Regions from separate parts of the Sporosarcina sp. P20a genome, predicted to be linked through region 1. Evidence: riboswitches for the same ligand, from Rfam matches in the RefSeq annotation. Region 1 holds a riboswitch; the other holds the start of a gene.
What was found. Region 1 has a riboswitch for S-adenosylmethionine ahead of CSV72_RS05885 (O-acetylhomoserine aminocarboxypropyltransferase/cysteine synthase family protein). Riboswitches for the same ligand answer to the same signal wherever they lie in the genome.
Positions count from the first base shown of each region.

Region 2: linked by a shared signal. The riboswitch ahead of CSV72_RS06500 (methionine ABC transporter ATP-binding protein) and the one ahead of CSV72_RS05885 (O-acetylhomoserine aminocarboxypropyltransferase/cysteine synthase family protein) in region 1 are both predicted to bind S-adenosylmethionine.

Region 1 covers NZ_PDYT01000003.1:62,569-78,184, reverse strand. Annotated here, with positions in the region: gene CSV72_RS05955 (DMT family transporter) at 1-842, opposite strand, end outside; gene pepT (peptidase T) at 847-2,073, opposite strand; gene gltS (sodium/glutamate symporter) at 2,703-3,893, opposite strand; gene hutG (formimidoylglutamase) at 3,890-4,849, opposite strand; gene CSV72_RS05935 (LysR family transcriptional regulator) at 4,963-5,883, shown strand; gene CSV72_RS05930 (DMT family transporter) at 5,876-6,763, shown strand; gene CSV72_RS05925 (substrate-binding domain-containing protein) at 6,746-7,402, opposite strand; gene CSV72_RS05920 (DUF2187 family protein) at 7,510-7,731, opposite strand; gene CSV72_RS05915 (metal-sensitive transcriptional regulator) at 8,019-8,282, shown strand; gene CSV72_RS05910 (DsrE/DsrF/DrsH-like family protein) at 8,373-8,852, shown strand; gene CSV72_RS05905 (sulfurtransferase TusA family protein) at 8,898-9,476, shown strand; gene CSV72_RS05900 (MBL fold metallo-hydrolase) at 9,473-10,594, shown strand; gene CSV72_RS05895 (sulfurtransferase TusA family protein) at 10,663-10,890, shown strand; gene CSV72_RS05890 (sulfite exporter TauE/SafE family protein) at 10,948-11,724, shown strand; SAM riboswitch class I at 11,952-12,055, shown strand; gene CSV72_RS05885 (O-acetylhomoserine aminocarboxypropyltransferase/cysteine synthase family protein) at 12,215-13,495, shown strand; gene CSV72_RS05880 (glycine betaine uptake BCCT transporter) at 13,536-15,026, opposite strand; gene CSV72_RS16860 (hypothetical protein) at 15,395-15,571, shown strand.
Region 2 covers NZ_PDYT01000004.1:33,563-49,178, reverse strand. Annotated here, with positions in the region: gene CSV72_RS06560 (TetR/AcrR family transcriptional regulator) at 60-578, opposite strand; gene CSV72_RS06555 (dicarboxylate/amino acid:cation symporter) at 1,062-2,315, shown strand; gene CSV72_RS06550 (threonine synthase) at 2,385-3,488, opposite strand; gene CSV72_RS06545 (reverse transcriptase-like protein) at 3,581-4,237, shown strand; gene CSV72_RS06540 (GGDEF domain-containing protein) at 4,381-5,016, opposite strand; gene CSV72_RS06535 (DUF4256 domain-containing protein) at 5,126-5,692, opposite strand; gene CSV72_RS06530 (universal stress protein) at 6,011-6,445, shown strand; gene CSV72_RS06525 (STAS domain-containing protein) at 6,506-6,991, opposite strand; gene CSV72_RS06520 (M42 family metallopeptidase) at 7,169-8,224, shown strand; gene sdaAA (L-serine ammonia-lyase, iron-sulfur-dependent, subunit alpha) at 8,406-9,983, shown strand; gene CSV72_RS06510 (MetQ/NlpA family ABC transporter substrate-binding protein) at 10,071-10,895, opposite strand; gene CSV72_RS06505 (methionine ABC transporter permease) at 10,914-11,582, opposite strand; gene CSV72_RS06500 (methionine ABC transporter ATP-binding protein) at 11,575-12,588, opposite strand; SAM riboswitch class I at 12,709-12,820, opposite strand; gene CSV72_RS06495 (pyridoxal phosphate-dependent aminotransferase) at 13,049-14,215, shown strand; gene CSV72_RS06490 (tRNA dihydrouridine synthase) at 14,342-15,304, opposite strand; gene CSV72_RS06485 (glycine betaine uptake BCCT transporter) at 15,572-15,616, opposite strand, start outside.

The sequences.
Region 1 (15,616 bases):
AGCATCTCACCAAGCATGGCGAAAATTAATTCGACGGACTGTGTAGCTTCGACAGCTGCCAATTTCCCTTGATCATGTTGCACCATATCCGTCGCCATGAAGAATAGTGAAGTGGCGATTACGCCTGAACTGACTGAGACAATTAATGACTGCACGACCTGACTTAGAGAAGGCAGGCCGACAGTTACCGCTGCATAAACCGCTAGCAGCAACCAAATAGGTATCGTCATCAGTGTCATCGCGAGTACACGCTGGAACATATCGAGCCGTCCACCGACTAGATTCATCATTTTCCGATTGCCTAGCGGGTAGGAGAACGCAGCTATGACAAGCGGCAAGGTACCCAGAAGAATCGTTTTCGTCGATACGCTTCCTGCATGTGGAATCTGGATCAGCACAACACCGACTAAGATGACTAGCGAAATGACCAATGATGCCGCAGGAATGCGGTGACGGATCGTGTGTGTTTCACCAGTTTCCGTCTTGGCTTGGAACGTGAAGAAGGGGGCTAGCAACACGCCAGCGACGATGGTCATCTGCCATGTACCGGCAACGAGCCATCCTGGACTATAGCCAGCTGAAAATGTCAACGGACCGTAAAACAGAACGAACGCTACGAAACTCCAGATGAAAAAGGGCCAAGGTGCCGCAATCATTTCTCGTTTTACGCCAGTCAAGCCGCCGCGCATGGCTACGATGACCACTAGGAAGGGTACCATGAAGAAGTAACGCAATGATGCACTCCACATCCAGCTGCCGCCATCCAGTTCCATCGATCGATTTAGCACAAAAGTAACCGCAAAAAAGAGGGCGGATAATATGCCAATTCCAATAGCCCTCATACACTTAACCTCGCTGTTCCTGAAGTTTCAGCGCTTCAATAATGACTTGTGTAGCTTTCACCATATTGTCTGCTGAGATAAATTCGTATTTACCGTGGTAATTTTCACCGCCTGTGAAGATGTTTGGCGTTGGCATTCCCATATAGGAAAGTTGTGAACCATCCGTGCCACCGCGAATTGGCGCGATTTTCGGTTTGATATCGAGACTACGATAGACATCTGCCATTACATCGACGATTTCCATGACAGGCGTAATCTTCTCGCCCATATTGAAGTACTGATCCGTTACTGTCAGCTCCACCGCATGTTCACCGTACTTCTCTTGAAGACGTGTAGCGGTATCTTGGAAGAGTTGTTTGCGAGCTTCAAAAGAATTCTTGTCAAAGTCACGAATAATATATTGATACGTAGTTTTTTCCACAGAACCATTCGCTTCCATCAAATGAATGAAGCCTTCATAGTTCTCTGTTTCCTGCGGGATATCATGTTCCGGCATGGCTTGATGGAACTCTGTCGCGATCAATAGGGAGTTGACCATTTTATCTTTTGCCGTTCCTGGATGCACATTCGTTCCGGTAAACGTTATTTCTGCACCCGCAGCATTGAAGCTTTCATACTGAAGTTCTCCAAGCGGTCCACCATCCATTGTATAAGCGAAATCTGCACCGAATCGTTCTACGTCAAATTTATGAGGGCCACGTCCGATTTCTTCGTCAGGTGTGAAGCCGACACGCACTTTGCCGTGTTTGATTTCGGGATGTTCAACTAAATAATGCATAGCTGTCATAATTTCGGCGATACCGGCTTTATCGTCAGCACCTAATAAAGTCGTTCCATCCGTCGTAATCAACGTGTGGCCGACGTAGTTGTTAAGCTCAGGAAATGCTTGTACGCTCATGAGGGTTGTTTCATTCAATGAAATATCTTTACCGTCATAGTTGTCGATGCGCTGAGGGTTGACGTTTGTACCTGTGTAGTCAGTCGCGGTGTCGACGTGCGCTAGGAAGCCCACTGTTGGCAGTTGTTTGTCAGTGTTAGCCGGTAGTGTGCCGAATAGGTAGCCGTTTTCGTCCACCGAGATTTCTTCGAGACCGATGTCAGCCATTTCCTTTTCGAGCACACGCAGCAGATCCCATTGTTTTTCGGTGGACGGTGTCGTGTCCGAAGCAGCATCGGATTGTGTATCGATTTTAGCGTAGCGGATAAGTCGTTCAATCAGTTCTTCTTTCATGTAGCAGACTCCTCTCTAGATACGAATTACTGTTTTCATTTTAACAGAGGTGTGTGAATATTTCGCTTAAATCGAATAAAAAAAGAACCGAGAGCGTCGGTTCTTGGAAATGGTGTAAGGTTAATTGGTGTTGGGGTTGGGATTGGCGCTACGGAGGGGACGCTTTCCTGAGGGCTCGCGATGAGCCAACCAGGTCGCGAACTCCCTTTGGTTGTCTCATCTGTCGAGCTGATCCTCTAGGAGTCGCCCCTCCTACGCACCAATCCCTTGCATAGCAAGTGGTTGACACTTATTGTTGTGCATTAAAACTAGCCTTGTAATTAGTTTTGATCTAGAACTTGATCAGTCCTTGAACTTAAATAAGTTGAAACACAACAATAATTCACACACTACCTACAATGAGCGATATAAGTACCCCCACTCGTTAGGTAGGATTGAAGCGGAAGCTGGGGCGACTCCGGGAGGATCAGCGTGCGCCTTGAGACCCCGCAGGAGCGCACTTTGCGACGAGGAGGCTCAAGCCACGCCCTCCGGAAAGCGTCCCCAGCTGGAGCTTCAATCCCTTCGCACTCACAAGTTATATCTTAAGTGTATAAAACGTTAGATTTAGATTTTGCTATCATTTACACTCAAGCAAATATATTTATCGTAGTAATGATGATCGGCATCGAGACGACGTCTATGAGGAAGGCGCCTACGATAGGGACGATCAAGAAAGCTTTGCGTGATGGGCCGTAGCGTCCTGTGACGGCTGCCATGTTCGCCATTGCGTTTGGCGTCGCACCCAGACTATGGCCTGCGAAACCAGCAATCATAACGGCCGCGTCGTAATCCTTACCAAGCAAGCGGAACAGGACGAAGATTGCAAACAACACGACGAAGATCACTTGTACAAAGACGATCAACAACAATGGAAGTGCCAAATCTGCAACTTCCCACAGCTTGATGCTCATTAACGCCATCGATAAGAAAATACCGAGTGATACGTCGCCGATCAAATTGATGCTTGTCATATGAACCGCATCTTCTTTCACGCGATCCACAATGTTTCGTACGATCACTGCAACGAACATCGCTCCTACGTAACCTGGCATGACAAAACCAGTAGCGCTAGAGAACAGCTCGCCGATAAATGTACCGCCTGCGATACAAAGTGTAATCAATAACGTCTGTGTTAGGAAGTTATCCGTGTTGATTGGTTTTTCTAATGATTCCACGGAATATGCTTCTTCATGCACCACTTCCGTAGATTTTAAATCATATTTATTGATCAAGTATTTGACGATTGGACCACCGATTAGACCGCCTGCTACGAGTCCGAAAGTTGCTGCTGCAATACCAACGGATAGTGCAGAATCAATCCCAAGACTTTCTAATGTTTCTCCGTAAGCAGTAGCACCACCGTGTCCGCCTTCCATCGAGACAGCACCAGCCATCATACCGATCAACGGGTGCAAACCAAATAGGTAGGACATGGAGACACCGATGACGTTTTGGACCAGTGCTAAGAAGCCACAAGCTACCCAGTAGATCATCAATAGTTTTCCGCCAAGACGGATTAGACGAAAACTAGCGCCAAGACCGACTGTTGTGAAAAACGTCAACATAAATAAATTTTGCAGTGATGTATCCAATGTAAAACTCAGTAAATTGAAGTACTTCAAAATAGTCGCTAAAAGCGCAAATAGTAAACCGCCGACAACAGGGGCAGGGATACAGAATTTCTGGAGAAAGCCGACTTTACGGACTAACATCGTACCCAGTGTTAGAAGAGCTAACGCTAAAAACAGCGTAGAGATTTGATTTAGCTCAATTGTCATATGATTCGACCTCCCAGCAATGCAAAGATTGCTTCATTTGTAAGATAGGCCCCCAGCTTAACCGTTTGATTATGATGATCAAGTGACGGATTTATTTCCGAAATGTCGAATGAAAGGGTTTTCTTATGTGATGCAACAGTCTGAATGAAAGAGCGTACAATCAACGGATCCAATCCGAAGGGAGACGGCGCACTTACACCTGGAGCATACGCAGAATTCAGGACATCCGAGCACAATGTTAACAAAATAGCGTCCTGTTTATCAATGAATAACTGTATTTTTTGTAATGTATCGTCTAAAGGACTTGTCGAAATTTCTTGTTCTGTGACATATGTCACGCCTTTTGCATCGGCTTCTGCGAATAATGCGTCCGTGTTGCCAAATTCTTGGATACCTAGCACGAGGTAGTCAACATGCGCATCAGCGTCGAGCATCTGCTTGAACATCGTGCCTGAAGAAGGTTGTTCATCGTAGCCACGCAAATCAAAGTGGGCATCAATATTTATGACACCAAGTTTTGCATCAGGGCCAAGGAAATCTCGAACTCCTGTATAATGACCGTAAGCGGTTTCATGTCCGCCACCTAAAATAACGGGCTTCGTATGATAGAGAAGGCTCTTTTGAACGACTGTGCCTAATTCAGCTTGGGCTTGCTCTAGCTGACCATGCTTACATACAACAGTACCTACATCAACTATCTGACGGTCAGCAGGCAAACGCCAAGGTAGTTTCGCTAGTTCGTTACGTAAGGCATTCGGTCCTTCTGCAGCACCGAGTCTGCCATTATTTCGACGTACACCTTCTTCTGAAGAAAATCCGATGAGGGTACAAGTTTTATTGGTAGCGCTTTCTTTTAATTCGGAAAATTGGATGATTTGATGCATTCGGAATGCAGCTCTGTCAGTCTCGCTATCAGTACGACCTGACCAGTATTTTTCATTTGATGGAATTAACAATATACTTCACCCTTTCCAACGTGATATTCTTACTATACTGGTTTGTACTTATTAATTCTAATACATGTTTTTCATATATTCATGCATGCAGGCTATAAGTGGAGGTGAGATGAATGGAATTCAAGCAATTGCAGTATTTTGTCATGGTGGTGCAGCAATCCAGCTTTTCTGAAGCAGCTAAAAAACTTCATCTTTCGCAGCCTTCGCTCAGCAAAGCGATCAAGAACTTGGAGGTAGAAGTCGGATTTCAGTTACTCGAACGAACGACGAAACGTGTCCAACTAACGGAATCGGGTAGCGTAATTTATGAGCGTGCATTGCAAATTCTTCATGAGGCAGATATTTTACAACAAGAGATTAAAGAAGTGAAGTGGACAGGCAGTGGAAGTGTGCAGATCGGTATGATTGAATCCGTGAAGAATTGGCTTCCTTCTATATTACTTGCATATCGTCAGGAGTTTCCATCGATGCATGTGAAGTTAATAGAAGTATTAGGCCGTGGGGATGTTGAGCGAGCGCTCCGTCAGTACGCTGTCCATGTCTGTTTAACCAATCAATTTATAGCAGCTTCGGATATTGTCTCGATACCTTTGTATCAAGAGCAATTAGCAGTTGTCATGCATCCTGAACATCGTCTGGCGGGCAAGAATTCCATTACGCTAGCCGACTTAGAAGATGAGGCATTCATTGTCACGAGTGTTGGGTTGCAAACGAGACAGGATATTTTTGCTGCGTTTGCCGAGGAAGGAGTGCGAATGAATATATGTTACGAAGTAGAGCGTTTTGAAACAATTGTAGAACTTGTGCGGGAGAATATTGGGATTTCGATTATTCCACAAAAGTATTTTGCGCACGGGCCTGACCCAACCATTGTCATTAAAACAACGGATTCAAAGACGTTGACCCGAACTGTGTATCTAACTTATTTGGAAAAGCGTTATATGCCACCAGCTATTGAAGTGTTGATCGATAGTATGCAAATGCGGCGTGACCTCTCTGTGGAGTCGAAAGAGGGAGGCGAACTGGATGAATAAATTTTCATTCGGCATTTTAGTTGTCGTTACGACCGCTTTAATGGGCTCGTCATTCGCTATTGGGAAAATTGGATTGGAATACTCTTCACCGTTATTGCTAGTGGCAATGCGGTTTTCGATTGCAGGCGTTATCATGGCAGTGGTGGTAAAGATATTAAAAAAGCCACATCCGAAAACGTTTGGAGAGTGGAAGTGGCTTGTGCTGATTGGTTCATTGCAGACAGCTGCGGTCATGGGATGTATATTTATGGCGCTTCGTACGATCACGTCAGGCGAAACATCTATTTTAACGTTTACGAACCCGTTGCTTGTCGTTGTCATCGGGACGCTTGTATTGAAAATTCATTACGGCTGGCAACAATGGGTTGGCGTTATTTGTGGTTTGTTTGGGGTATTCATTACAATGGGCGGTCATTTAGACTTGAAGATTGGTACGGTGTTAGGATTTTTATCTGCAGTAGCGTGGGCTTGTGCGACGTTGCTCGTCAAAGTACATGGCCATCGTTTTGATACATGGGTGATGACTGCATATCAAATGCTATTTGGCGGATTGATCCTATTTATGGCGAGTTATGCAATTGAAGAACCGTTTTTCATAGCGAATCCATTGTCTTTGGCGATATTAGGGTGGCTTGCAATTGCCGCATCGATTATACAGTTTTCTATTTGGTTTTATTTATTGCAGACAGGAAATCCCGAGAGAACGAGTGCGTTTCTATTTTTGGCACCATTCTTCGGGACATTGTCAGGATGGATTCTGTTGGATGAGAAGTTATCCATGTCATTGATTTTAGGAGGCATGCTCATCAGTTTGGGAATATTCCTCGTGAACTGGCGTAGCAAACGAGAGCTTAGAAGAGGGCTAGTTGACTTGCCATAGACGGCAATAGGCTTTGAGTTCGCTGAGGAATGCTTGTACTTCATTGGTCTTAGAGCGGGTTCCTGTATAAAAAGCACGTTTGATTGGCGCAACTTTATAATCGAGTACGGTTAGATCGCCTTTTGCGAGCTCTTGTTTGCAACTGTGGCGCGACATAATAGCGATGCCTAGACCACTAAGAACGGCTTGTTTGATACTTTCCGGCGAGCTCATAATAGTAGGCTGTACTTGTACTCCATACTGTTTAAGCGATTGATCAATTAATAGACGACTAGGACTTTCCGTATCAGGTAAAATCCAATGTGTATTTTGCAAATCTAGGATGGACGAGCTTCTCTTACGTGCAAGTGGGTGTATAGCAGAAGAAAGAAGTACTAGTTCGTCTTGCATAAATGCTTCAGACGACGGTAGGTTGTCTAGTTCACTGCAACCAACGTCGACCTTATGACTTTTAAGTAATCGCACAATGTCAGAAGAAGGGGCAGTCGTTAGTTCGAGTCGCATGTCTGGATACTTCGCGTGTAGCCGAGTGAGTACGTCGGGTAAAATAGCTTGCGAAATTACTGGCGAAGCGCCAATACGTAAAGTCCCTTTTAGTGAGGTTGTTTGCGTTAAATCTATATTTGTATGATTAATCAAATCAATCATCTCCAATACACGTTTCTATAGTGAATGACCTGCGGCCGTTACTGGTTTTTATGTGAAAAAATAGCCTTGCATTAATCTGCAAGGCATCGAACGTACAATTATTGAACTGTGTAATTTTTGTGTGCAACGACAGTCATGTTGGAAGCTGCTCCAATATTTTCTGCGTCTTCTTCAGAAATCTTCACAATGACGGAGTTTTCGAGAATCTTGTGTATAGTTCCGGAAACTTCATGTTCATTACGGTTGAAAGATATGACTTCGTCTACATACCGTGATGCTACAAAATCAGAAACTGGACGATCTTTTCGTGGGAATGCCAATCGAATCAACTCCTTCAGTAGTATGGAATTTAGTCTGTCGTAATTTGTCATTAAAATCAGACGGAAAGTGCGTACAATAGCTTACTAGAACTAGTATAACACATTTCGGGAAATTATTCATCATACTAGAATTATGTCGAATGAGCAAGTTTTGCAAGGAAACAATTCTGGAAGTTGACTGGTCCTATTGTCAAAGATAGAATCGTACTGACGATATAAAAATCAATCGGTTGACATTATACCTCAGGGGGTATAATATAAAGCTAACAGTAAGGAGGTTGAGCGATATGGAATACGATGATAAAGTCAAAAATCGGTTAAAGCGTCTCGAGGGTCAAATCAAAGGTGTCTTGCGTATGATGGAAGAGGGCAAGGACTGTAAAGAAGTGATCACGCAATTATCAGCCAGTCGTTCTGCTATTGATCGTACAATTGGAGTAGTCGTGAGCTCGAATTTGATCGCTTGCATGGAAAATCTGGACGAGGCAGATGATCGTACGCATGAATCCATCATTAATGAAGCGGTAGATCTTCTAGTAAAGAGTCGATGAGCAACATCACTTGACTCTTTTTTTTATAACATATAATATACCCCTATGGGTATTTAACAAAGTAATTTTCAAATAGAAGGGGACGAGAACATGACGGAGCAAAAGAAAACAACGATTGTATTATTTAGTGGAGATTATGATAAGGCGATGGCGGCTTATATTATTGCGAACGGCGCAGCGGCGTATGATCATGAAGTAACGATTTTTCATACATTCTGGGGACTGAACGCATTGCGGAAAGACGAACCGATTAAAAGTAATAAAAGCTTCATTGAAAAGGCATTTGGGAAAATGATGCCACGTGGAGCAGACAAAATGGGGTTATCCCAAATGAACTTTGCAGGAATGGGTCCTAAGATGATCAAGCAAGTAATGAAAAAGCATAACGCGATGACATTACCACAACTGATCGATATGGCAATAGAGCAGGACGTGAGATTGATTGCCTGTACGATGACAATGGATTTGCTAGGACTTAATGAAGGAGAACTTCTACAAGAAGTCGAGTATGGCGGTGTAGCCGCTTACTTAGGAGAAGCGCAAGATGGTCAAGTGAACTTGTTTATTTAATTTTTTTGTGAAAATAGATACCCCAGGGTGTATAGGAGGAATACAATGATTCAGTCAGATAACGTGTTAGATGCAAAAGGCCTTGCTTGTCCGATGCCGATTGTGAAGACGAGAAAGATGATGAAAGAGATGGAAGATGGTCAAGTGCTCGAAGTCCAGTCGACAGATGCAGGTACTACTGCAGATTTACAGGCATGGGCGGAAAGTGTGGGGCATCAATACGTCGGTAATGTGAAAGAAGCCGATGTATGGAGCCACTTCGTACGAAAAGCAGGTCAGGAAGATCAGTCACAAAAAGAGTATCCAGTTACAGTCGACAATAGTCAGTTGATGGACCGGCTTCAAAATCCTGACGCTGTGTTACTAGATGTTCGTGAAGTAGCAGAATATGCATTCGCTCATATACCTGGAGCCCTATCTGTTCCTCTAGGCCAGTTGGATGAACGCATGCCGTATTTGAGTAAGGACAGCGAGATCTTTGTAGTATGTCGAACTGGTAATCGTAGTGACATGGCGTGTCGAAAACTAGTCGCAAATGGATTTGAGCGTGTCACGAATGTAATTCCTGGTATGTCGGAGTGGAATAGCGAGACGGAAAATTCAACGGGAGGTATGAATAAATGAGAACGATACAATCAAGTGAAGTAGCAAAACGCGTCATTGCGAAGGAATCATTATTCATTTTGGATGTGCGAAATGAAGGTGCATTTGAAGATTGGAAAATCGAAGGCGAGCAAGTGCGCCATTTGAATGTACCGTACTTTGATTTATTGGATGGCATTGAAGAAATTGAAGATCAATTGCCAAAAGATGAAGAAATCCTAGTTGTTTGTGCAAAAGAAGGTTCGTCCATCATGGTGGCGGAAATCCTGGAAGAAGCAGGCTTCCCAGTAGGTTACCTTTCAGGTGGAATGAAAGCTTGGAGCGAGTATCTTGAGCCAGTGAAAATTGCCGATTTGAAATCGGGTGGCGAGCTCTATCAATTCGTCCGTCTTGGTAAAGGATGTCTTTCCTACATGGTCTTGTCTGGTGGGGAAGCGGCAATCATTGATGCAACACGTATGACGGATGTGTACTTGGATTTTGCTACGCAGCGCGGTATCAAGATCACAAACGTACTTGATACGCACTTGCACGCTGATCATATTTCGGGTGGTCGTCAGATTGCAAAAGCCACGGGTGCAACGTATTGGCTGCCTCCGAAAGATGCAGAAGAGGCAGTATTTGAATATGCAGCGTTAGAAGGTGATACATTCATTCAGATAGGTGAAACCAAAATTGATATTCAAGCACTTTATTCGCCAGGACACACAATTGGTTCGACTTCATTTATCGTCGATGACAGCTATTTGATGACAGGCGATATTCTGTTCATTGATTCGATCGGACGTCCAGATTTAGCTGGTTTAGCGGAAGATTGGGTAGGTGATTTACGTGAGTCTTTGTATAGTCGCTATAAAAAATTATCTGAGGACTTAATAGTCTTACCTGCACACTTCATGATTATAGATGAGTTGAATGAAGATGGTAGCGTGGCGGAGAAGCTTAGCGTATTGTATGAAAAAAATCATGGCTTGAATATTCAGGATGAAAAAGAGTTTAGAGAATTAGTCACGGGTAACTTGCCTCCGCAGCCTAATGCGTATCAAGAAATTCGTCAGATGAATATGGGGAAAATTGAGCCTGATGAAGAAACGCAACGCGAGATGGAGATTGGACCAAATCGCTGTGCAGTTCGGTAAGTATGTAGTTTAATTTATAGTGAAAACAAAACAAAAAATAAAAAACATATTAAAAGGAGAAGATATATATGAGTACAACAACATTTTTAGACGCAAAAGGCCTGGCATGTCCAATGCCGATCGTACGTGCAAAGAAAGCAATGAAGGATTTGCAAGTAGGAGATATTCTTGAAATTCATACGACAGACAAAGGATCAGTATCCGATCTTACTGCATGGGCAGCTTCAGGCAATCATGAAATCAAAGATCAGCAACAAGAGTCCGATGTCTTTAAATTCTGGATCCAAAAAGGGTAAACTACGGATAGAGGGAATTGCTGTCTCCCTCTTTCATCAGGAAGAAGGGAGAACATCATGACCATTCCATTTATTATCACGATCTTCCTCATTGGATTCGTCGGCTCGTTCCTTTCCGGTATGATGGGAATTGGCGGCGCAATTGTTAAATATCCAATGTTGCTATTTATTCCTGCGCTACTGGGTTTTGCTGCATTTACACCACATGAAGTTTCTGGGATTACTGCAGTTGAAGTGTTCTTTGCATCACTTTCAGGAGTTTTAGCGTATAGAAAGAGTAATCTGATCTTGAAACCACTCGTTCTCTACATGGGAATCAGTGTATTAGTCGGTAGTGTGATCGGCGGTGCCGGTTCTAGTATGCTAACAGAAGCTACTGTCAACGTCGTCTATGGTTTTCTAGCTGTTATGGCGGCAATTATGATGTTTATTCCGAAAAAAGGTCTCGACGATCAGCCGGTTGATGAGATTACATTCAATCGCTTCGTTGCTTCTAGTGCAGCCTTTATCGTCGGCTTGGCAGCTGGGATTGTCGGAGCTGGTGGTGCATTCATTTTGGTACCGATTATGCTCGTGATACTAAAAATTCCTACACGCGTTACGATCGCTACATCACTCGCGATTACGTTATTGTCATCAGTGGGCTCAGCATCAGGCAAGCTCTTAACAGGGCAAGTACCCTATGGACCAGCTCTCGTCATGATCGCCGCAAGCATCATCGCAGCTCCGATCGGTGTAAAAGTTAGCCGCAAAGTAAATACTAAAGTATTACAAAGCATTTTAGCCGCGCTAATCATAGCCTCCGCCGTGAAAATATGGTGGGACATATTCTAAATAAGCACAATCGCCAGTACATCGTTCACTGAACATGTCTCTGGCGATTTTTCAAATGGAGTCGCAAGTAAGAAACTTCATTAAACTCACTACGGTGCTTTCTTCACTCTTACTGTCAATTCATCATATTGAAAGTAATGCTAATTTCTAAACATTCTATTAAATCCTTGCAATAGACTAGGAATAGCCGTATACTATTTTTCAACGATGGAAAACGAATAGACACACTCTTATCAAGAGCGGCGGAGGGATTAGGCCCTGTGATGCCCGGCAACCGGCGGAAGCAAAGGTGCTACTTCCTACAAACTTTCGGTAGTTTGGAAGATAAGGGGGAATGAGCGAAAGCAGAGCCCTCTTCTTATTATGGAAGATGGGCTTTTTCTATATAAAAAGAGCGAATCACACGCCTACGTTTTCCTTGTCTAGTCCCAGAGAAAAGATATTCGGGGAGTTTCGGTGTTCCATCAATACATGAAAAAGGGGAATGGTTATGACGAATTTACAGCCAGAAACGATACTATTACACGGAGGGCAAAAACCGGATCCGGAAACAGGCTCACGGGCTTTACCGATTCATCGTACGACTTCTTATGTATTCAGAGACACGGAACACGCACAAAACCTATTTGGCTTAAAAGAAGCAGGTAATATTTATACAAGAATTACGAACCCGACAGTAGCAGTTTTCGAAGAACGTGTCGCACAGCTAGAAGGCGGAACAGCGGCAGTCGCGTTGGCTTCGGGAATGGCGGCCATCGCATTCTCTATTATGAATATTGCTGAAGCGGGCGATGAAATTGTTGCAGCAAGTAATCTTTACGGTGGTACATACAATTTATTCGCCGTAACATTACCGCGCTTCGGCATCAAAGTAAAGTTTGTGGATGCTTCGGATCCTAAGAACTTTGAAGCGGCCATTACAGATAAAACGAAAGCTTTGTTTGCAGAAACAATCGGTAACCCGAGTTTGCAAGTGCTTGACGTGGAAGCTGTTGCGAACATTGCACACGAAAATGGAATCCCATTGCTAGTAGACAACACATTCCCGTCTCCATATGGATCAAACCCCATCGAGTATGGTGCAGACGTAGTGATCCACTCAGCAACGAAATGGATTGGCGGACACGGTACGACTATCGGTGGTGTAGCAGTAGATGCAGGGACATTCGATTGGACACAAGGTAGATTCCCTGGCTTTACAGAGCCGGATGAATCGTATAATGGCTTACGTTACGGAATCGACACGGCAGCAGCGGCTTTCGCAACGAAATTGCGCGTGCAATTGCTAAGAGACTTCGGCCCATGCTTGTCGCCGGACAGTGCGTTCAACTTGTTGCAAGGTTTAGAGACACTTCATTTACGCGTGCCTCGCCACAATGAAAACGCGCAAAAGGTTGCGGCCTTCCTGCAAGAACATCCAGCTGTCGAATGGGTAACCTATACAGGTCTAGAAGATCATCCAACGGCGGAATTGGCCAATAAACATTTGAAAAACGGGTATGGATCAATAATCGTATTCGGTATCAAAGGTGGACGCGATGCAGGAAGACAAGTCATCGACAATGTAGAAATCTGGTCTCATGTAGCGAACGTGGGAGATGCAAAATCATTAATCATTCATCCGGCTTCTACTACTCACCAGCAGTTGTCCGTAGAAGACTTGAAGAATTCAGGCGTTAGCGAGGAGTTAATCCGCTTGTCTGTAGGGTTAGAGTCAGTAGACGATATTATCGCAGATTTGAAACAAGCAATCGAAAAAGCCTCGAACTAATAAAAAAATGAACACTACGCATGTGCGCAGTGTTCATTTTTTATTTTCGTTTTACTTTTTTTCGCTCTTCTTTTAAAGATTTGAATAGCGAGACGACCATCATGATCAGTATGATGGAGAATGGTAAGGCTGCTATGATGATGACGTTTTGAAGTGCATCCAAACCACCAACATATAATAGAATAATCGCGATGGAAGACTGAATGACACCCCAGACAACTTTTAAGTTATTAGGTGGAGTCAATGAACCATATGAAGACTGCATGCCGAGTACAAATGTAGCTGAATCCGCTGATGTAATGAAGAATGATGTAATCAGCAAAATAGCGACAACTGAAATGACGAATGACCAAGGCAATCCACTGAACATCTCAAAAATCGTCAACTCTGTTGCAGTTGAGGCTAGATCGATAATGCCTGCCTTTTGTGTTTCAATAGCTGTCGTACCAAATGCTGAGAACCAAATGGCACTCAATAAAGTCGGTACTACAAGCACACCGATCATGAATTCACGAATTGTTCTACCTTTTGAAACACGGGCAATGAACATGCCGACAAATGGTGACCACGCTATCCACCAAGACCAGTAGAATAGTGTCCAGTCATTCAACCATGAACGATTTTCAGGTGTAAGTGGTGCTGTACGGAAACTCATACGAATGAGGTGCTCTAAATATCCACCGATAGAATCAGTGAACATATTGAAGATCAGCAAAGTTGGACCGAGTGCAATGATAAAGACCAACAGTGTAAGAGCTAATACCATATTTGTATTTGATAAAATACGAATGCCTTTTCCAAGACCGCTCCAAGCGGATATTAGGAATAATACAGTCACGACCCCAATAATAATAAATTGAGACCAGAAACCGATCGGTACACCGAATAAGTAATTCAAACCTGCGTTGATCTGGACTGCTCCAAATCCAAGTGATGTTGCGACGCCGAAGACAGTAGCGAAAACTGCAAAGACATCAATGACGGTTCCGAGTTTACCTTCTACACGATTACCGAAAATCGGACGAAGTGTAGCAGAAATCAATCCAGGCTGACCTTTGCGGAACTGGAAGTAAGCTAGTGCTAAAGCGGTCATACCGTATATGGCCCATGCGTGGAAGCCCCAATGGAAAAATGTTGAACGCATCGCTTCTTTATACGCTTCTTTCGTTTCAGTAGGTGCAGTAGCTGAACTTACTGCATAATGTGAAAGAGGTTCTGCAGCTCCATAGAACACGAGTCCAATTCCCATACCGGCGGAAAATAGCATCGCAAGCCAAGAGAACATAGAAAACTGCGGTCTATCACTGTCTTTCCCCAATCGAATCCTGCCGAGTGGACTGAATATCAAATAAACTGAGATGAAGAATAACATAGAAACTGTCAGTAAGTAATACCAGCCGAATGAATCAGAAATGAAGTTCCTTATAACGAGCGTGACAGCCTCAAAGTGATCGGGAGCAATTACACCATAACCGACAGCCAATACGACCGCTGCTAACGTAATATAAAATGTTGACGATACTTTTTTCATAGGTCCTCCTTTTGAATGTGGTTTGTGAAATGAGCTAAGTATATAATCGAAAAAGCACAATAAAATTGCACACATACACTTGACAATACCCATTTAGTCGCCCGTATAAACGCTAAATAAAAGGCGGTTTGTTGACAAAGTCATTACTAGTGAAAATAAAAAAGACGAGAAAAATTCCTTCTCGTCCAATATGTAAGTTGGTTCTGTAGTGCAATTCATTTACTTGCCCATAGTCATTAGCTTGTGCTTGTGCCAGTATACATGAAAGTTGAGGGTGATTTCCAGCTAGAAGAACAATTTCCTTTCATACATCAAGAACCATAGCCGTGTTATACTATAGAAACAAATGAAATGAGGAGGGGATTTTCGTGCAATATTCACAACCTAAGATGCTTCAGCTCGTAAAGCATAGCCCAGAGTTAAACAGGCGATTGAAAGAGATTATGAAAGAGCATGAGCTAGAGAAAAGCTTTGCACTGAAAGCACTTTATCATGCAGAAGTGAAAGACGGCGGAGTCTATCAGCGGGATTATCAGGAGCTGTAAGCATTCACTCACTTATATAGCACGTGATGAAATAAATAATATTCA
Region 2 (15,616 bases), on a different contig from region 1:
GTCTTCGAAATATCAAAATGCATAAACTCTACAAGAGAGTTTATCCTCCAATTCTCCAGTTATTTTTTCAACCCATGTAAAAATAAGTATGTGATCTCTTCGGCCAGTTCATCTGGTGTATGAGAGCCTGGCCAAAGTTTAGTGATCGCTAGGTATTCAATCGCTCCAACTAGGGCTGCAGCGACCACGCCGAAATTTACATTAGTATGAAAGTAACCAAGTCTTGCTTCTTCCGTAAGATTATTTTCTATTTGTGCTGTCATTTGCGCTTTAATAGTAGTTGCTTCTTCCGAAACTACGAAACCAATCCGGGCAACTTCTTCATTTTGCTGGAAGAGTTCAAAAACAGCCCGTAATCCATAAGCGATTCGCTCGGATACTCCTTCTTCTGCCACATCTGCAGGAAGTTTGCTTTGTGCTACATGATGATATAATTTTTCTTTAAATACATCGACTAATTCCTGGAATACAGCTTCTTTGCTTTTAAAATATAAGTAGAACGTTGGCTGTGTGACATTTGCTTCTTTCACGATTTCACTAATCTTGGTTTTATGAAAACCATGTAGAGCAAATTGCATTGCCGAAATTTCTAAAAGTAATTTACGACTTTTTTCGCCATCTGCTCCTACTTGCCGTCCTCTTTTCTTCAGTTAAAACACTTCCAATCATAATATAAAAAATTATCAATAGATACATTAATTGTACAGTGAGATTCACAAAAAACCAAACAATACATTGAATTTTAAAAGCAATTAATCTATTTACTCAACCTCTATTTATGCAGTTTGAAATGTCTAAGGTATTAACTATTATCATTCCGTTCATAACATATTACTAGCTATAATTATTACTAATAAAAAAACGTTTCTTCTACGAACTATTTAATTAGGAATAACTACAACGATTAGTCTACTATTCTTTATTTCTCTTTACCTATTTAATAATCTGCCAAACATCTACCTAATTAAGTTGACTTTCTGCGAAATATATCGAATAATATTAAGTAAGCGCTTTCATGTTTATGCGTATAGTTGAATATATTATGTTAAGGAGGGAACTGTATGAAGTTGGCCAGAAATATTATTATTGCACTTATTGCTGGGGTAGTTGTTGGTTTAGTATTAAATATTTTCACGCCTGGTATTTTCACACAAGCTGACGCATTTCTATTTAAACCACTCGGTACCATCTTCTTGAATCTAATGAAGATGCTAGTTGTGCCCGTGGTATTCATTTCAATCGTCCTCGGAACGGTTGGAATTGGTGATCCAAAGAAATTAGGGAGAATTGGTGGCAAAACAATCGGGTTTTTCTTAATTACAACTGCTATTGCTTTGGTTATCGCAATATCTCTTGGTCTATTATTAAAGCCTGGTGAAGGTGGCAATTTCGAAACAGCTAATGCCACATATGAAGCACAAGAAGCACCACCTGTAGCAGACACGTTATTAGGCATTATTCCCACAAACCCGATTAGTGCTATGGCAGAAGGCAATATGCTTCAGATTATCTTCTTTGCAGCATTGGTTGGCTTTGGAATGGCGATGATGGGTAATAAGGTTGAAAGAGTGAAAGAGTTATTCGAGCAATTAAATGAACTTATTATGTATCTGATTACATTTGTTATGAAGTTTGCTCCATACGGGGCATTCGGTTTGATTGCATCCGCTGTAGGAAGTCAAGGTATGGATGCACTGAAAGTCATGGGGATGTACATGGGGGTCGTTCTCGGCGCGCTTCTAATCCATACGATTGTTGTCTATGGTGGATCGGTCGCATTCATTGGCAAGAGGAGTCCCATTTGGTTCTTCAAGAACTTCTTTCCTGCCCAAGTTGTCGCATTCAGTACGGCAAGCTCTGCCGCGACACTACCGATTTCAATGAAAACCGCTCAAGAGAAGTTAAAAGTACCCGAATCTATCAGTTCGTTCACTCAATCGCTTGGGGCCACAATTAATATGGATGGTACCGCGATCATGCAAGGGGCTGCTGTCATTTTCATTGCACAAGCTTATGGTATCGAATTAACTATTGGACAGTTACTCACTGTTGTTTTAACTGCAGTATTGGCTAGTATTGGAACAGCTGCTGTACCAGGTGCCGGCCTAATCATGCTAGCAATGGTTTTGACTTCAGTCGGTCTGCCAGTTGAAGGAATCGCACTCGTTCTCGGAGTTGATCGCCTACTTGATATGGTGCGCACAGCTGTCAACATTACTGGTGACGCTGCATGTGCCGTTGTCGTTGCGAAAACAGAAGGTGTGTTAGGCGAGCCAGATGTTGAAGAAATTCAAGGAAAAACGGAAATCGCATAATTTTCAATAATACCTGTACGGAAAACCATCGTGTTTACTAAACATGACCGCTTTCCGTGCAGGATTTTTTCATGTTGGAGACTTGATTCCCGCTCCGCATAGCGGGATGACAATGACTTCATCTTTAGAATTCGCATACTTTATATATCCAGCATAATTAATGGCTGAAGTGATTTCTACATAGAACCCTTTTGCTGCAAGCATTGCACGGGCTACTAAAATTTCATCTTCCGAAACAGTAATGAATGTACCTTTTGTCTCCCTAATGGCTTCTACTATTTGTTTGGATCTGGCTGGTGACGCAATGGCAATACCTTCCGCAAGAGTTCCTTCATTCACGACTGGCTTTCCTTTGAGATTTTGGCCTTCGAATGCTTTAGCAAGTGGTGCACAATTCTCGGCTTGAATAGCGATGATTTTCGGCATATGATCAATTTTCTCCGCCTCAAGTAACTCTCTAAACCCATAGTAGGCGCCTAATAATAAGGTGCCATTTCCTACTGGAATTAGTAAGGTATCAGGTGCTTTTCCCAATTGTTCATAGACTTCAAAAGCATACGTCTTTGTACCTTCGTAAAAAAATGGATTGTAGACATGGCTTGCATAATACACTTGCTCTTCTTCCACTGCAGTTTGAGCTGCAGTCGCCACATCTTCCCTTGTTCCTCTCACTGTTTTAATACTTGCGCCATGCGCTTCGATTTGCGCTATCTTTTTAGGCGATGTATCCGCACTCACATACACATCACAGTCTATTCCTGCTCTGGCACTGTATGCAGCGATGGCTGTTCCCGCGTTACCACTGCTATCTGCAATCACTTTTTTGGCCCCCAACCGTTTTGCCAGTGTCACAAGTACCGCTGCACCTCGATCTTTAAAAGATAATGTTGGCATCATAAAGTCTACTTTGATATAAGTGTTGGGCTCTAATTCATCTAATTGTAGTAAAGGTGTTTGACCTTCACCAAGTGTAATTGAACGCCAACCACTTAGATATTCTCCACCTACCATTGAAGAAGCATATCTCCAAATAGATCTTTGACTCGTCCAACTACTACAGGTTGTGTCCGATTCCGGCTGTAATAAATCTAGCAGACCGCCACATTCACACTTCCAGCGTCTTGCCTCAATAGGATAAACATTCTTACATTCCGAACAGCTATATAGTGTCATACTCGTGATCTCCTTTATGCAGTTATAATTTACTTATAAATAGGTTTTTATATATGTTTATTGGATAAACTGAATATATGGGAGGGAAGACATTGAATGTTATAATTGAATGGCTCTATAAATCAAAAAAAGAAACACAAACCGTTTTCAAGTCTGAGGAATTACCTGCAGAACAAGCGCTAAAAATTGCTGAGGACTTAGAAAAAACAGGTCGTACAAAGCAAATATCGTTCACAGATCAGTTCGATAGTTCCTGGACTGTTAAGGAATTAAAAGGTTATCTAAAAGGAATCGAGACAGAACCACATAATATCACGGTATATTTCGATGGAGGATTCAACTGGGACACAAAGTTGGCTGGTCTCGGTTGCGTACTCTATTATAATCAAAATGGTAAATCCTATAGACTCCGAAAAAACGCCACGGCTACACACTTATTCTCTAACAACGAAGCGGAATATGCAGCACTTCATCTGTGCTTGCAAGAACTTGAAACTCTAGGAGCGCATCACTTACCCATCGAGATTATGGGTGACTCACGAGTCGTCATTAATCATTTAAGCGAAGAATGGCCGGTTATTGAAGAAGAACTTTACAGTTGGGCGAATAAAGTGGAAGAAAAGATGGAGTCTTTAGGATTCCAGCCGCGGTATGAACTAATTTCCCGCAAGAAGAACAGCGAAGCAGATCGTCTAGCGACGCAGGCTTTGACGGGTGTGGAAATTACAGCGACCATTGAGAGAACATAAGAAGTTCAAGCGTAATTACTATTTATCCTATATACGCCCGGCACTCAATCAAGTTTAGATTCGTCTGGTGTATAGGGATACTTACTTGTTTCAAAAATCCTCGCTAAGTCTGTTTGGCAGAATTAACAAGGTTTAGAAATTTCTCACGCTTTTTTCATCTCATACATGGATGCATCTGCCCTCTGAATAAGCTCCTCAAAAGTCTTTCCATCATCCGGATAAACTGCCATTCCGATTGAAGCACTGACAGTGTTGACTAATTCCATGTCTAGATCGGATAATTTACTTCTTAAATTCCGAACATAGTCTGAAAGTGCATCCTCTTTAAGATCAAGAATGACATGCACAAATTCATCGCCACCCCATCGCACGACATAGTCCTCTTTTTTCGCACTGCTCGTGATAAGGTCTGCAACATATCGTAATAATTCATCACCTGTTTGATGACCGAATGTATCATTTATTTCCTTAAAATCATCAAGATCTATCAATACTACGCCGATCTTCTTTCCTTGACCACTATATTTGGAAATCCGTTTCCTAAATACTTTATCTATCGCACGTCGATTATACGCATTGGTTAGTGGATCTTTCTCTGCGTAAAACCTGGCTACGTCGTATTGCCTCCCACCTGTCCAGGCAACCAGCAAGAATATTCCTGTTAAAACAAAGAAACTCCTATCAAACAGATAGCCTAAATAGATATGATAATAGCCATAACGCAAGATATTGAACAATATAACAACACAAACAGCAACTACTCTGCCTCTATACCCCATACTATATCCCCATATCAAATTACACTTTTCTCCCATCTTATCACAGATGAAATGGACGAGAAAAGAAAATGGGTAATAGAAATTACACAAATAATATTACCCTAGTATTTCACAGTCTGAGTAACCCTCGAAATCCCCTTGCAGCATAATACGACTCTGCTCCATTGTGATACAAAAATACTTGATCGTATCGACGATCACAAAAAAGAGCACCGCCACGTTTCCTAATATCTTCCGGAGTCTGCACCCAGCTAGATGTTTTTCTATCAAACTCTCCAAACTGCTGAAGCCATCTGTATTGTTCTTCTGTCAATAATTCAATACCCATTTCATTAGCCATATCCAAGGCGTTATTTTCCGGCTTGTTCTTTTTTCTGGATTCCAAAGCCTTTAGATCATAGCAAACACTTCGGCGGCCCACAGGACTCTCTGCTGAACAATCAAAAAAGATGTATTGGCCTGTCGTTTCGTCATAATCTACCACGTCAGGCTCACCTCCCGTAACTTCCATTTCATTGAGGGTCCATAGCTTTTCTTCGTTCTCTATAAGCTTGTCATGTAACGAAGACCAGTCCATATTTGTGTGGCGATCCATATGACTAGCGAAACGGGATTGGAGTGTTTCGAGTATTTTTTCTTGTTGCTCTGCTGACAGCTTCTTATTTACATTTGTCATGTTTTATTCCTCCTAACTTATTCTAACGCTTTGGTTAATAAGTGTTAGTATGTTCACAATAAAATTTTATACCAGTAGTAGGACCCGTTTTCTCCACGTATCATACTTAATAAATTGTAATACTGCATGTGGTGTAAAGTAAATATACAACGAAAAAACAAAATTTCATATATCTCTTTGATTTTTCTGTGAATCAGCAGAATATATGTATAAATATGGTATAATTAAGGTAGATTAAGAAGCAGATTATTACCATGATATCGTTGTTACATCGAATTTAGGTGAAACTATCCTGATTTTCGGGAGGGGATTTGACAGATGAATGAATACATGAACATTCTAGTCGCGGTAGATGGTTCAAGTGAGGCAAAACTTGCTTTGCATAAATCCATTGAAATGGTAAAACTAGAAGAAAATGCGTGTTTGCACATTGTCAACATCATGGATATCTTTTCGATTGATGAAGATGATGCATCCTATCTAGAGCGAGAACAGCAGCGCATAGAGGATTTGCTCAATAGCTATAAAGCCATTGCCAAAGAAGAAGGTATTGACCATGTGGAAACACATATCAAACATGGCGATCCGAAAGTAAATATTTCCAAACAACTTGCCCATGAACTAGAAGCCGACATAATCATCTGTGGCGCTCAGGGTTTTAAAAATGCTGAACATTATTTTCTAGGCTCTGTCTCTGAGGCAATTGTTTTCACTGCTTCATGTGATGTATTAGTCGTTCGACGTAATATGTGATAATAAAATAATGCCTGTGTAACAGTAGACTACAAAATCTGCTGTTGCACAGGCATTATTTTATTTTTTATACACAATTTCCATTCCCTTTTGATCCAATAAATAGCGAAGACCTTCACGGAAATTCGTAAATGCCCGAATTTGATTAAAGTTCGATACATTGGATAAAATCAAGTTTTGAGCAAACTCCGGTGAAAATCCTACGAAAACTGTTTCTGTGCCCATCAATTGCAATACACTGACTAATTCATTGATTTTTTCACTCAATAGTTCGTATCCCATATTTTCTTCTACTGCCAAGGTACTGATATCGGTAAAATCAAAGACTACTGTCAGTATGTTGTTATCAGATATTCTTTGCACTATTTTTTCTTGGATATGCATAAAGCGTCCTACTGAAAGAGCGCCAGTTAGCGGAACTAAAATTGTTTCCGGTACAATAGAAGGAATAATTGGCGCTGATAAATCCTCTATGATCTTCTCATACTTTAATATTTGTTCTCTAAGTTCTATAATTTCTTGTGCTGAATTTGTTTCTTCATTCATATTAGACTCCCCTACCTTGCTCGTCATATTGTATATTCACTTATTTATAATTTCATTGATTAATTATACCATAAATTGATCATATGGGACTTATTCAGTTCGTTGTAAATCGTTGAAACTATGCATCTAACGCGATAGACTAAACTAATATACGTCCAATAAAAGGAGATTAAATATATGGCTTATCAACCAGATACAAAGGAGACTACAGAACTCATTCAACAACTTGTATCCATTCCAAGCCCTTCAGGATATACGAAACAAGTGATTTCGTTTGTAGAAACCTTCTTACAAGAATATAATGTAAAAACGAAACGCAACCGTAAAGGTGGGTTAATCGCTACACTCCCAGGCAAAAACGACAAAGAGCACCGAATGTTGACAGCTCACGTCGATACACTGGGAGCGATGGTCAAAGAAGTGAAAAGCAACGGTCGCCTGAAGCTCGATTTAATCGGTGGCTTTCACTACAATTCAATTGAAGGCGAATATTGTAAGATCCACACAGCTTCGGGCGAGTCTATTACGGGAACGATTTTGCTTCATCAGACATCTGTTCACGTTTACAAAAACGCTGGTGCAGCAGAACGCAATCAAGCTAACATGGAAGTTCGCATCGATGCAAAAGTGAATACAGCAGAGGAAATTCGTGCACTTGGTATTGAGGTAGGAGATTTCATCTCATTGGAGCCACGCGTGGAAGTCACTGAAAGCGGCTATATTAAGTCCCGCCACTTGGATGACAAAGCAAGTGTCGCGATGCTGTTGCAGCTCATTAAACATATCCAAGTCGAAAACATTGAATTGCCTTACACGACACACTTCCTTATATCGAATAATGAAGAAATTGGTTATGGTGGTAACTCAAATATTACTGAAGAAACCGTCGAGTATCTAGCAGTCGATATGGGTGCCATGGGTGACGGTCAGACCACAGACGAATACACGGTATCCATTTGCGCCAAAGACTCTAGTGGCCCGTACCATTACGGACTGCGTAATCACCTAGTGGAGCTGGCAAAACAACACAACATCGGGTATAAAATCGATATGTATCCACATTACGGATCTGATGCATCTGCCGCTATTAAGGCAGGACACGACATCATCCATGGCTTGATTGGACCGGGAATTGACTCCTCCCATGCGTTTGAACGTACACATGAAGAATCATTAAAAAACACTTTACAATTAATCTATTATTATGTGCTTTCCGATCTTCAAAGCTATTAAACATGTATACAAGGTACTGGGCATTTGATGCTTCAGTATCTTTTCAATTGATTGACATTTCACGTAAAATAACAAATAATGAGAGGTAAGCGCTTTCAATATATCGGTAATTATATCAAATACAGCGAAAGCGGTTCCAGTATTTTTGTATGGAACAGCTTTCTTTAAGGAGCAATCACAAATGGCATTCACGAGTTTAAACCAACTGATCGAGCATGCAGAACAGGATCATACGCCGATTTATGAGCTAATGATTCAATCTGAAATCAAGCAAAAAAGCATGCAGAGAGATACTATCATCAAGAAAATGTCAGAACAATTTACGGTAATGGAAGAAGCTGTTCGCAAAGGAACGACTACATCTATCATGTCACGCACCGGACTAACGGGCGGCGATGGACAGCGGTTATATGATTATGCTAAAAAGGGAAATTCATTTGTTCATCCTTCTACCCTGCACACCGCCGCAAATGCACTGGCTGTATCAGAGGTGAACGCGAATATGGGACGAATCGTCGCAACGCCTACTGCGGGATCTGCAGGGATTTTACCTGCAGTTCTCGTTCATGCGCTCGATAGTGGAAAGTACACCCGCGAACAAATTGTCTTATCTATGTTTACGGCATCTGCCCTAGGGTTAGTCATCGCAAATCGTGCTTCCATTTCAGGAGCTGCGGGAGGATGCCAAGCGGAAGTCGGCTCTGCTACCGCAATGGCGGCAGGTACATTAGTGGAACTTGCTGGCGGCACGCCTGACCAAGTCGGTCACGCAATAGGTATCGCACTGAAAAACTCATTGGGTCTTGTGTGTGATCCGGTGGCGGGTCTGGTAGAAATTCCATGTATCATTCGAAATGGACTGCATGCTATCACAGCTGAAGCTGCCGCAGATATGGCGATGGCAGGGGTTGTAAGTATCATCCCTCCTGACGAAGTAATCCATGTCATGCACGAGGTAGGACAGAACATGCCAGAGTCACTGCGCGAAACTGGAATCGGTGGACTTGCTGGTACGCCCACGGGTCAAAAACTGAAAACCCAAGTATTTGGTAAGGACAAAGAGCAAAAAGCAAAAAGCAGTGGTGCACCAGCTAAATATCAAAGCGCTTATGAAATCATCGGCCCAGTCATGATTGGTCCATCAAGCTCACACACTGCTGGAGCTGTTCGAATTGGGAACGTTGCACATCAGCTATTGAACGAGAAACCTATTCGTGCGAAGTTTTCATTAATGGGTTCTTTCGCCACTACTTATCAAGGACATGGTACCGACTTAGCTCTTCTGGCTGGTGTCATGGGTTACAATACTACCGATGAAAGAATTCCTAACGCTAAAGAACTTGCGAACGAAACAGGTTTAGAATACGAATTCACGAAACGTGTGCTGGGTAGCTATCATCCAAACACCGTACTTGTGGAGTTAACAGGATTGACCAACACAATAAAAGTCCTCGCCAGTTCACTTGGTGGAGGTAAAATTGAAGTACAGGAACTCGATGATTATCCGATAAAATTCTCTGGCGAACGTCCAGCACTATTAATTCGCCATACCGATCAAAAAGGGGTCATTGCCGATCTTTTAGGTATTCTCTCGAGAAAAGGAATCAATATTGCTCGTATGGCGAATGAACGGTTTGCAATTGACGGTCCCGCTATTACGATTTGTGAAATCGACGGCTCTGTGGACGAGGAAATGCTTGCAGAGTTAAAACGCGATGTACCTATTATTGATGATATTGTATTGGTAGAAACAGAATAATTCTGCAGTAAAATACCAGACGTGAAGACACTTTTTATTGTCTTCACGTCTGGTATATTTTTTACCTTGCTACTATATAGTTGTATCTTACTTTTCCATCCAAGCTGGTTTGCCGAAACCTTTAAATTCGGATTCGATTATTTCTAAAAATTGCTCAGATTCTACTACTTCAATAATATCTTTCGCAAATTGCTTATCTACATTATCTGTTTTCACAGCTACCACATTACGGAACTGATCCGGCATATCTTCTAAAGCTAGTGCGTCTAATAAATCCATATTTGCTGCAATGGCAAAGTTACCAGGTACTGCTGCCAAATCAGATCCCTCAACTGAACGTGGTAATTGCCCTGCTTCAACTGGCTGAATCACTAAGTTCTTCGGGTTCTCTGTGATATCTTTTTCAGATGCCGTTAATTGGTCAATTTCTTCATCCATTTTCACTAACCCTGCATCTTCCAATACATATAACGTTCTCGCTGCGTTCACTGGATCATTTGGAATAGTAATAGTTGACCCATCTTCAATTTCCTCAAGAGACTTATATTTGTTTGAATAGATACCTAATGGCGCTGTCGGTACTATAATTAACTCAGAAAGTTCCATATTGTTTTCTTTCTCGAAGTTTTCCAAGTACGTGATGTTTTGGAATAAGTTCGCATCAATATCTCCACTGTCCAACGAAATATTCGGCTGAATATAGTCGCTGAATTCTGTTATTTTAACAGTATATCCTTTTTCCTCAAGTGCTGGTTGAATGGCTTTTTTTAACATGTCACTATATGGACCTGCTGTTGCACCAAAACGAATGTTTTTATCATCATCCGACTTTTCAGTAGACTTTTCTCCTCCACAAGCTGCTAATGCCGCAACCAGCGCAGTAAGAATGAATGCCAGTACTAGTTTCTTCATAAATCCATCTCTCCCCTTTTATCTTTTATCTATCATTTTTGAAAAACGATCTCCACCAAATTGAATCAACTGCACTAGCACTATTAAAATGGCGACGGTAACTAGCATAATACTGTCATCATATCGGTAATAGCCAAAACGAATGGCCAAATCTCCAATTCCGCCTCCCCCAACAAATCCAGCCATTGCTGAATAGGCAACTAAGTTGATTAACGTCAGTGTAAGTCCTTGGATAATACTCGACTTAGATTCAGGTAGTAACACATTCCAAATAATCATCCATGGTGAAGCACCCGTTGAAATGGCTGCTTCTATAACACCTTTGTCTATTTCACGCATGGACGTCTCAACAATCCTCGCAAAGAAAGGAATCGCTGCAACAGAAAGCGATACACTTGCAGCTGCCGGTCCAATCGTATTTCCAACAATCAGTTTCGTCAAAGGTATTAGGGCTACAAGTAGAATAATGAATGGAATCGAGCGAATAATGTTGACGAAAAATCCAACAACCGAATTAATTGCACGGTTCTCTAAAAATAATCCTTTATCTGTTGTAAATAATAGAACACCAAGCGGCAACCCAATAATCAGCGCAATCGAAAGGGAGATGCCTATCATATAAAGTGTTTCACCAAATGCTTTTATAATATCCGGCATAAGTTCCATGATGTGGGCTAGATCAAACATGTTGTCGGATCACCTCCACTTGTGCGTTTTGTTCAAGTATGTATGCAATCGCTTGCTCTACTTCTTCATGTTCACCTTGTAATTCCATTAAGAAAATCCCAAGTGCTCGTTCTTGAATATATTCAATCGACCCATGCAGGAAGTTACCTTTGACTTTATACTTCTGCATCGTATCGGAAATCACACCTTCCATCGCTACTTCACCTTTAAATGTAATTTTTATCAGTGTACCGACCAAATTAGATATGACAGCTTTAGGGATGTCATAAGACACTACACTGCTAATAAACTCCTTTGTCAAAGGTTGAACCGGGTTAGAAAAGATGTCATACACTTGTCCTTCTTCAATGACTTTACCATCCTGCATAATCGCCATGCGATCACAAATCTCTTTTACCACATTCATCTCATGCGTAATTAACACAATGGTAATATTCAATTCTTTATTGATCTTTTTCAACAATCGTAATATAGACATCGTCGTGTTGGGATCCAGTGCGGATGTCGCTTCATCACAAAGCAAAACGGATGGATTATTGGCTAAGGCTCTCGCAATACCAACGCGTTGCTTCTGTCCTCCGCTCAACTGCGCTGGATATACATTGCGTTTTTCAGACAATCCCACCATTTCCAGTAGTTCCATTACACGAATCTCTATTTTATCTGATGGCATTTTTGCTGCCTGTAAAGCAAATGCGACATTTTCGAAAATCGTCTTTTGGCTAATTAAATAAAAGTGCTGAAATATCATTCCAATCTTCAAGCGCGCCTGCCGAAGTTGAACTCCTGATAGTTTCGTTAAATTCACATCATTAATTAAAATCGTACCGCTCGTTGGTTTTTCCAACAAATTCAAACAGCGTATGAGAGAACTTTTCCCCGCTCCTGAATAACCGACAATACCAAATATTTCTCCAGTCTCGATGTCTAGTGATACATCATCTACACCCTTTACCACTCTATCTTTTGTCTGATATACCTTAGACAAATGTTGAATTTGGATCATGTTCTCACTTCTTTCTACATTCAAGTAAATAATAATAATTAATTGATAGCATTAACACTTCTCTTTAAATTAAAAAAATTCTTTCATTTTTCTAAATGAAAGAATTACTGAAATATTCTCAGCTTATCTCTCAGATGGAAAACCATGCTGTAGGATTTGGCACCTTCCTTGATTCATTCAAGGGGTTGCTGGACTTCAACGGGCCTTTTCCCTCAGTCGCTCTTGATAAGAGATTGATATTAAACTATATGCGTAAAACATATACTAATCTGAATTAATAAAACTGTCAAGGTGAATAACGACAATTCAACAGAATATCCGACCTTTTCAATCAACTTTGTTTATTGCACTCAATTTTTGCAATCGTCTGGAATCGAATAATAAACCTTCTATTGAAAAGTCTAGTATGATCTATGTATACTTAACGCAAATACCCTATCAAAGAAAGAAGGAATAAACTATGGCACTGTCCAACCGGTTACAGAATCTCCCTCCGCATTTCTTTACGATATTATTAAATAAAGTAGAAAAGGCTATGGATGAAGGCAGAGATGTGATTAATCTAGGGCGTGGAAATCCTGATCAGCCAACACCTCCTCATATTATTAAAGCGTTGCAAGAAGCCGTTGAAGATCCAGCGACACACGGTTACTCTCCATTCAGAGGGACACTTGCTTTAAAACAAGCAGTCGCTGAATATTATCAGCGTGAATACGATGTCACGATTGACCCTGAAACTGAAGTTGCGGTTCTCGGCGGCACAAAAATTGGTGTTGTAGAACTACCTTTAGCTATTATGAATGAAGGAGATCTATTATTGCTGCCAGACCCTGGTTATCCCGATTACTTGTCAGGTGTAAGTTTAGCTGGTATTCGATATGATACGATGCCGTTACGTAAGGAAAATGAATTTCTTCCTGATTACGATGAACTAACCGATGATCAGAAAAAAGATGCTAAATTAATGTACTTAAACTATCCTAGTAATCCTACAGGCGTCACAGCAACTCCCGAGTTTTATGAAAAAACTGTAGCATTTGCTAAAGAAAATCAGATTGCTGTCTTACAAGATTTTGCATATGGGGGCATTGGTTTCGAAGGCAAGAAACCGATAAGTTTCTTACAAACAGAAGGGGCAAAAGAAGTCGGCATTGAAATGCTGTCCCTTTCCAAAATGTATAATATGGCAGGCTGGCGTGTTGGTTTTGCAGTCGGTAACTCTGAAATAATAGAAGCTTTAAATGTATTGCAAGACCATTTATTCACTAGTATCTTCCCAGCAGTTCAACGTGCCGCAATTGAAGCATTGACGGGACCACAACAATGTGTTGAAGAGTTAGTTGCTCTCTATGAAGGTCGCCTGACAGTATTGCTAACGGAGTGCGAACGCATCGGTTGGGATGTCACAGCTCCTACCGGATCATTTTTCGCTTGGCTACCTGTCCCAGAGGGCTTTACAAGCGAAACTTTCGCCGATTTATTACTGGATAAAGCAGACGTCGCAGTATCACCAGGGAACGGATTTGGTGTTCATGGAGAAGGATATATTCGTGTTGGGTTGTTAGAAAGTGAAGAACGGTTGCAAGAAGCGGTTCGTCGTATTGAAAAGCTCGGTTTATTTAAATAAGAACATGTAATTGCACCTAACATCCATTATGCAAAAAGCCTCCTTACTCATCCCAGTATTTCTGGAATGGCAAGGAGGCTTTCACATGTCTAAAATCATTTTCGTTACAGGCTTTTCTGAAATATATTAATCGAGGTCTGCGGTGTCCAATAGTGCACGCACTTCATCTGTCGTATTCGTGCTCATCAATTCATTTCGAAGTTCGGCTGCTCCACGGAACCCTTTAATGTAAATCTTGAAGAAACGACGTAGTGGTTTAAATAGTCGAGGTTCAAGTTCTGTCGAATATTTATCAAAGAGATCCAGGTGTAGACGCAAAAGATCCAGCAACTCTTTATGATCATGCTCTTTCTTCTCTTTTTCAAATGCAAATGGATTATGAAATATTCCACGTCCTATCATAACCCCATCCACACCGTACTTTTCCACAAGCTCCATACCCATATGACGATCAAGAATATCCCCGTTGATCGTCAGCAATGTGTCGGGCGCTATTTCATCACGAAGCTTTTTGATTTCAGGAATCAATTCCCAATGTGCATTGCCGTTACTCATTTCCTTACGAGTACGTAGATGGATCGAAAGGTTCGCGATATCTTGCTCCAGTACATGTCTGAGCCATGTGCGCCACTCTTCAATGTCAGTGTAGCCAAGACGCGTCTTGACACTGACAGGTAATCCGCCAGCTTTTGCAGCTTGAATAATTGCCGCGGCGGTTTCAGGATGGTTAATCAGCCCACTGCCTTTACCTTTTGTTGCAACGTTCGGCACAGGGCATCCCATATTAATATCCAATCCTTTGAAACCAAGTTCCGCCATCCCAATACTCATCTCGCGGAAATGTTCAGGCTTGTCTCCCCATATGTGAGCGACGATTGGCTGTTCGTCTTCTGTAAACGCCAAACGTCCGCGCACGCTGAAGATTCCTTCTGGGTGACAAAAGCTTTCCGTATTTGTAAATTCCGTAAAGAATACATCCGGACGTGCAGCTTCGCTTACTACATGGCGAAAAACAACATCCGTTACATCCTCCATCGGTGCTAGTATGAAAAATGGCCGTGGTAGATCACGCCAAAAATTAGTACTCATCGTTACGTTCAAATCCTCTCTTCATAACTTGCAGCTGTGTGTACCAAAAACGGTTTTATTACATATACTCAACCCTTACAGATGCCAGTCTCACTATTATACAAAAAATGCACAGATGAATTCCACTTCTTTGAGCTACCACTAAAATTTATTATTAAGCGACTCTATTTGATGTTGGTTTATTGGTCAAATAGAGTCGCTTAATACCGTATGGGAAATTAAAAACCGTTGCTATTTACAGCAACGGCTTCAACTACTATTTCACTACTACCTACGCATTGGTTTCTCTCTGCGCAACTCTTTCATTAAAGA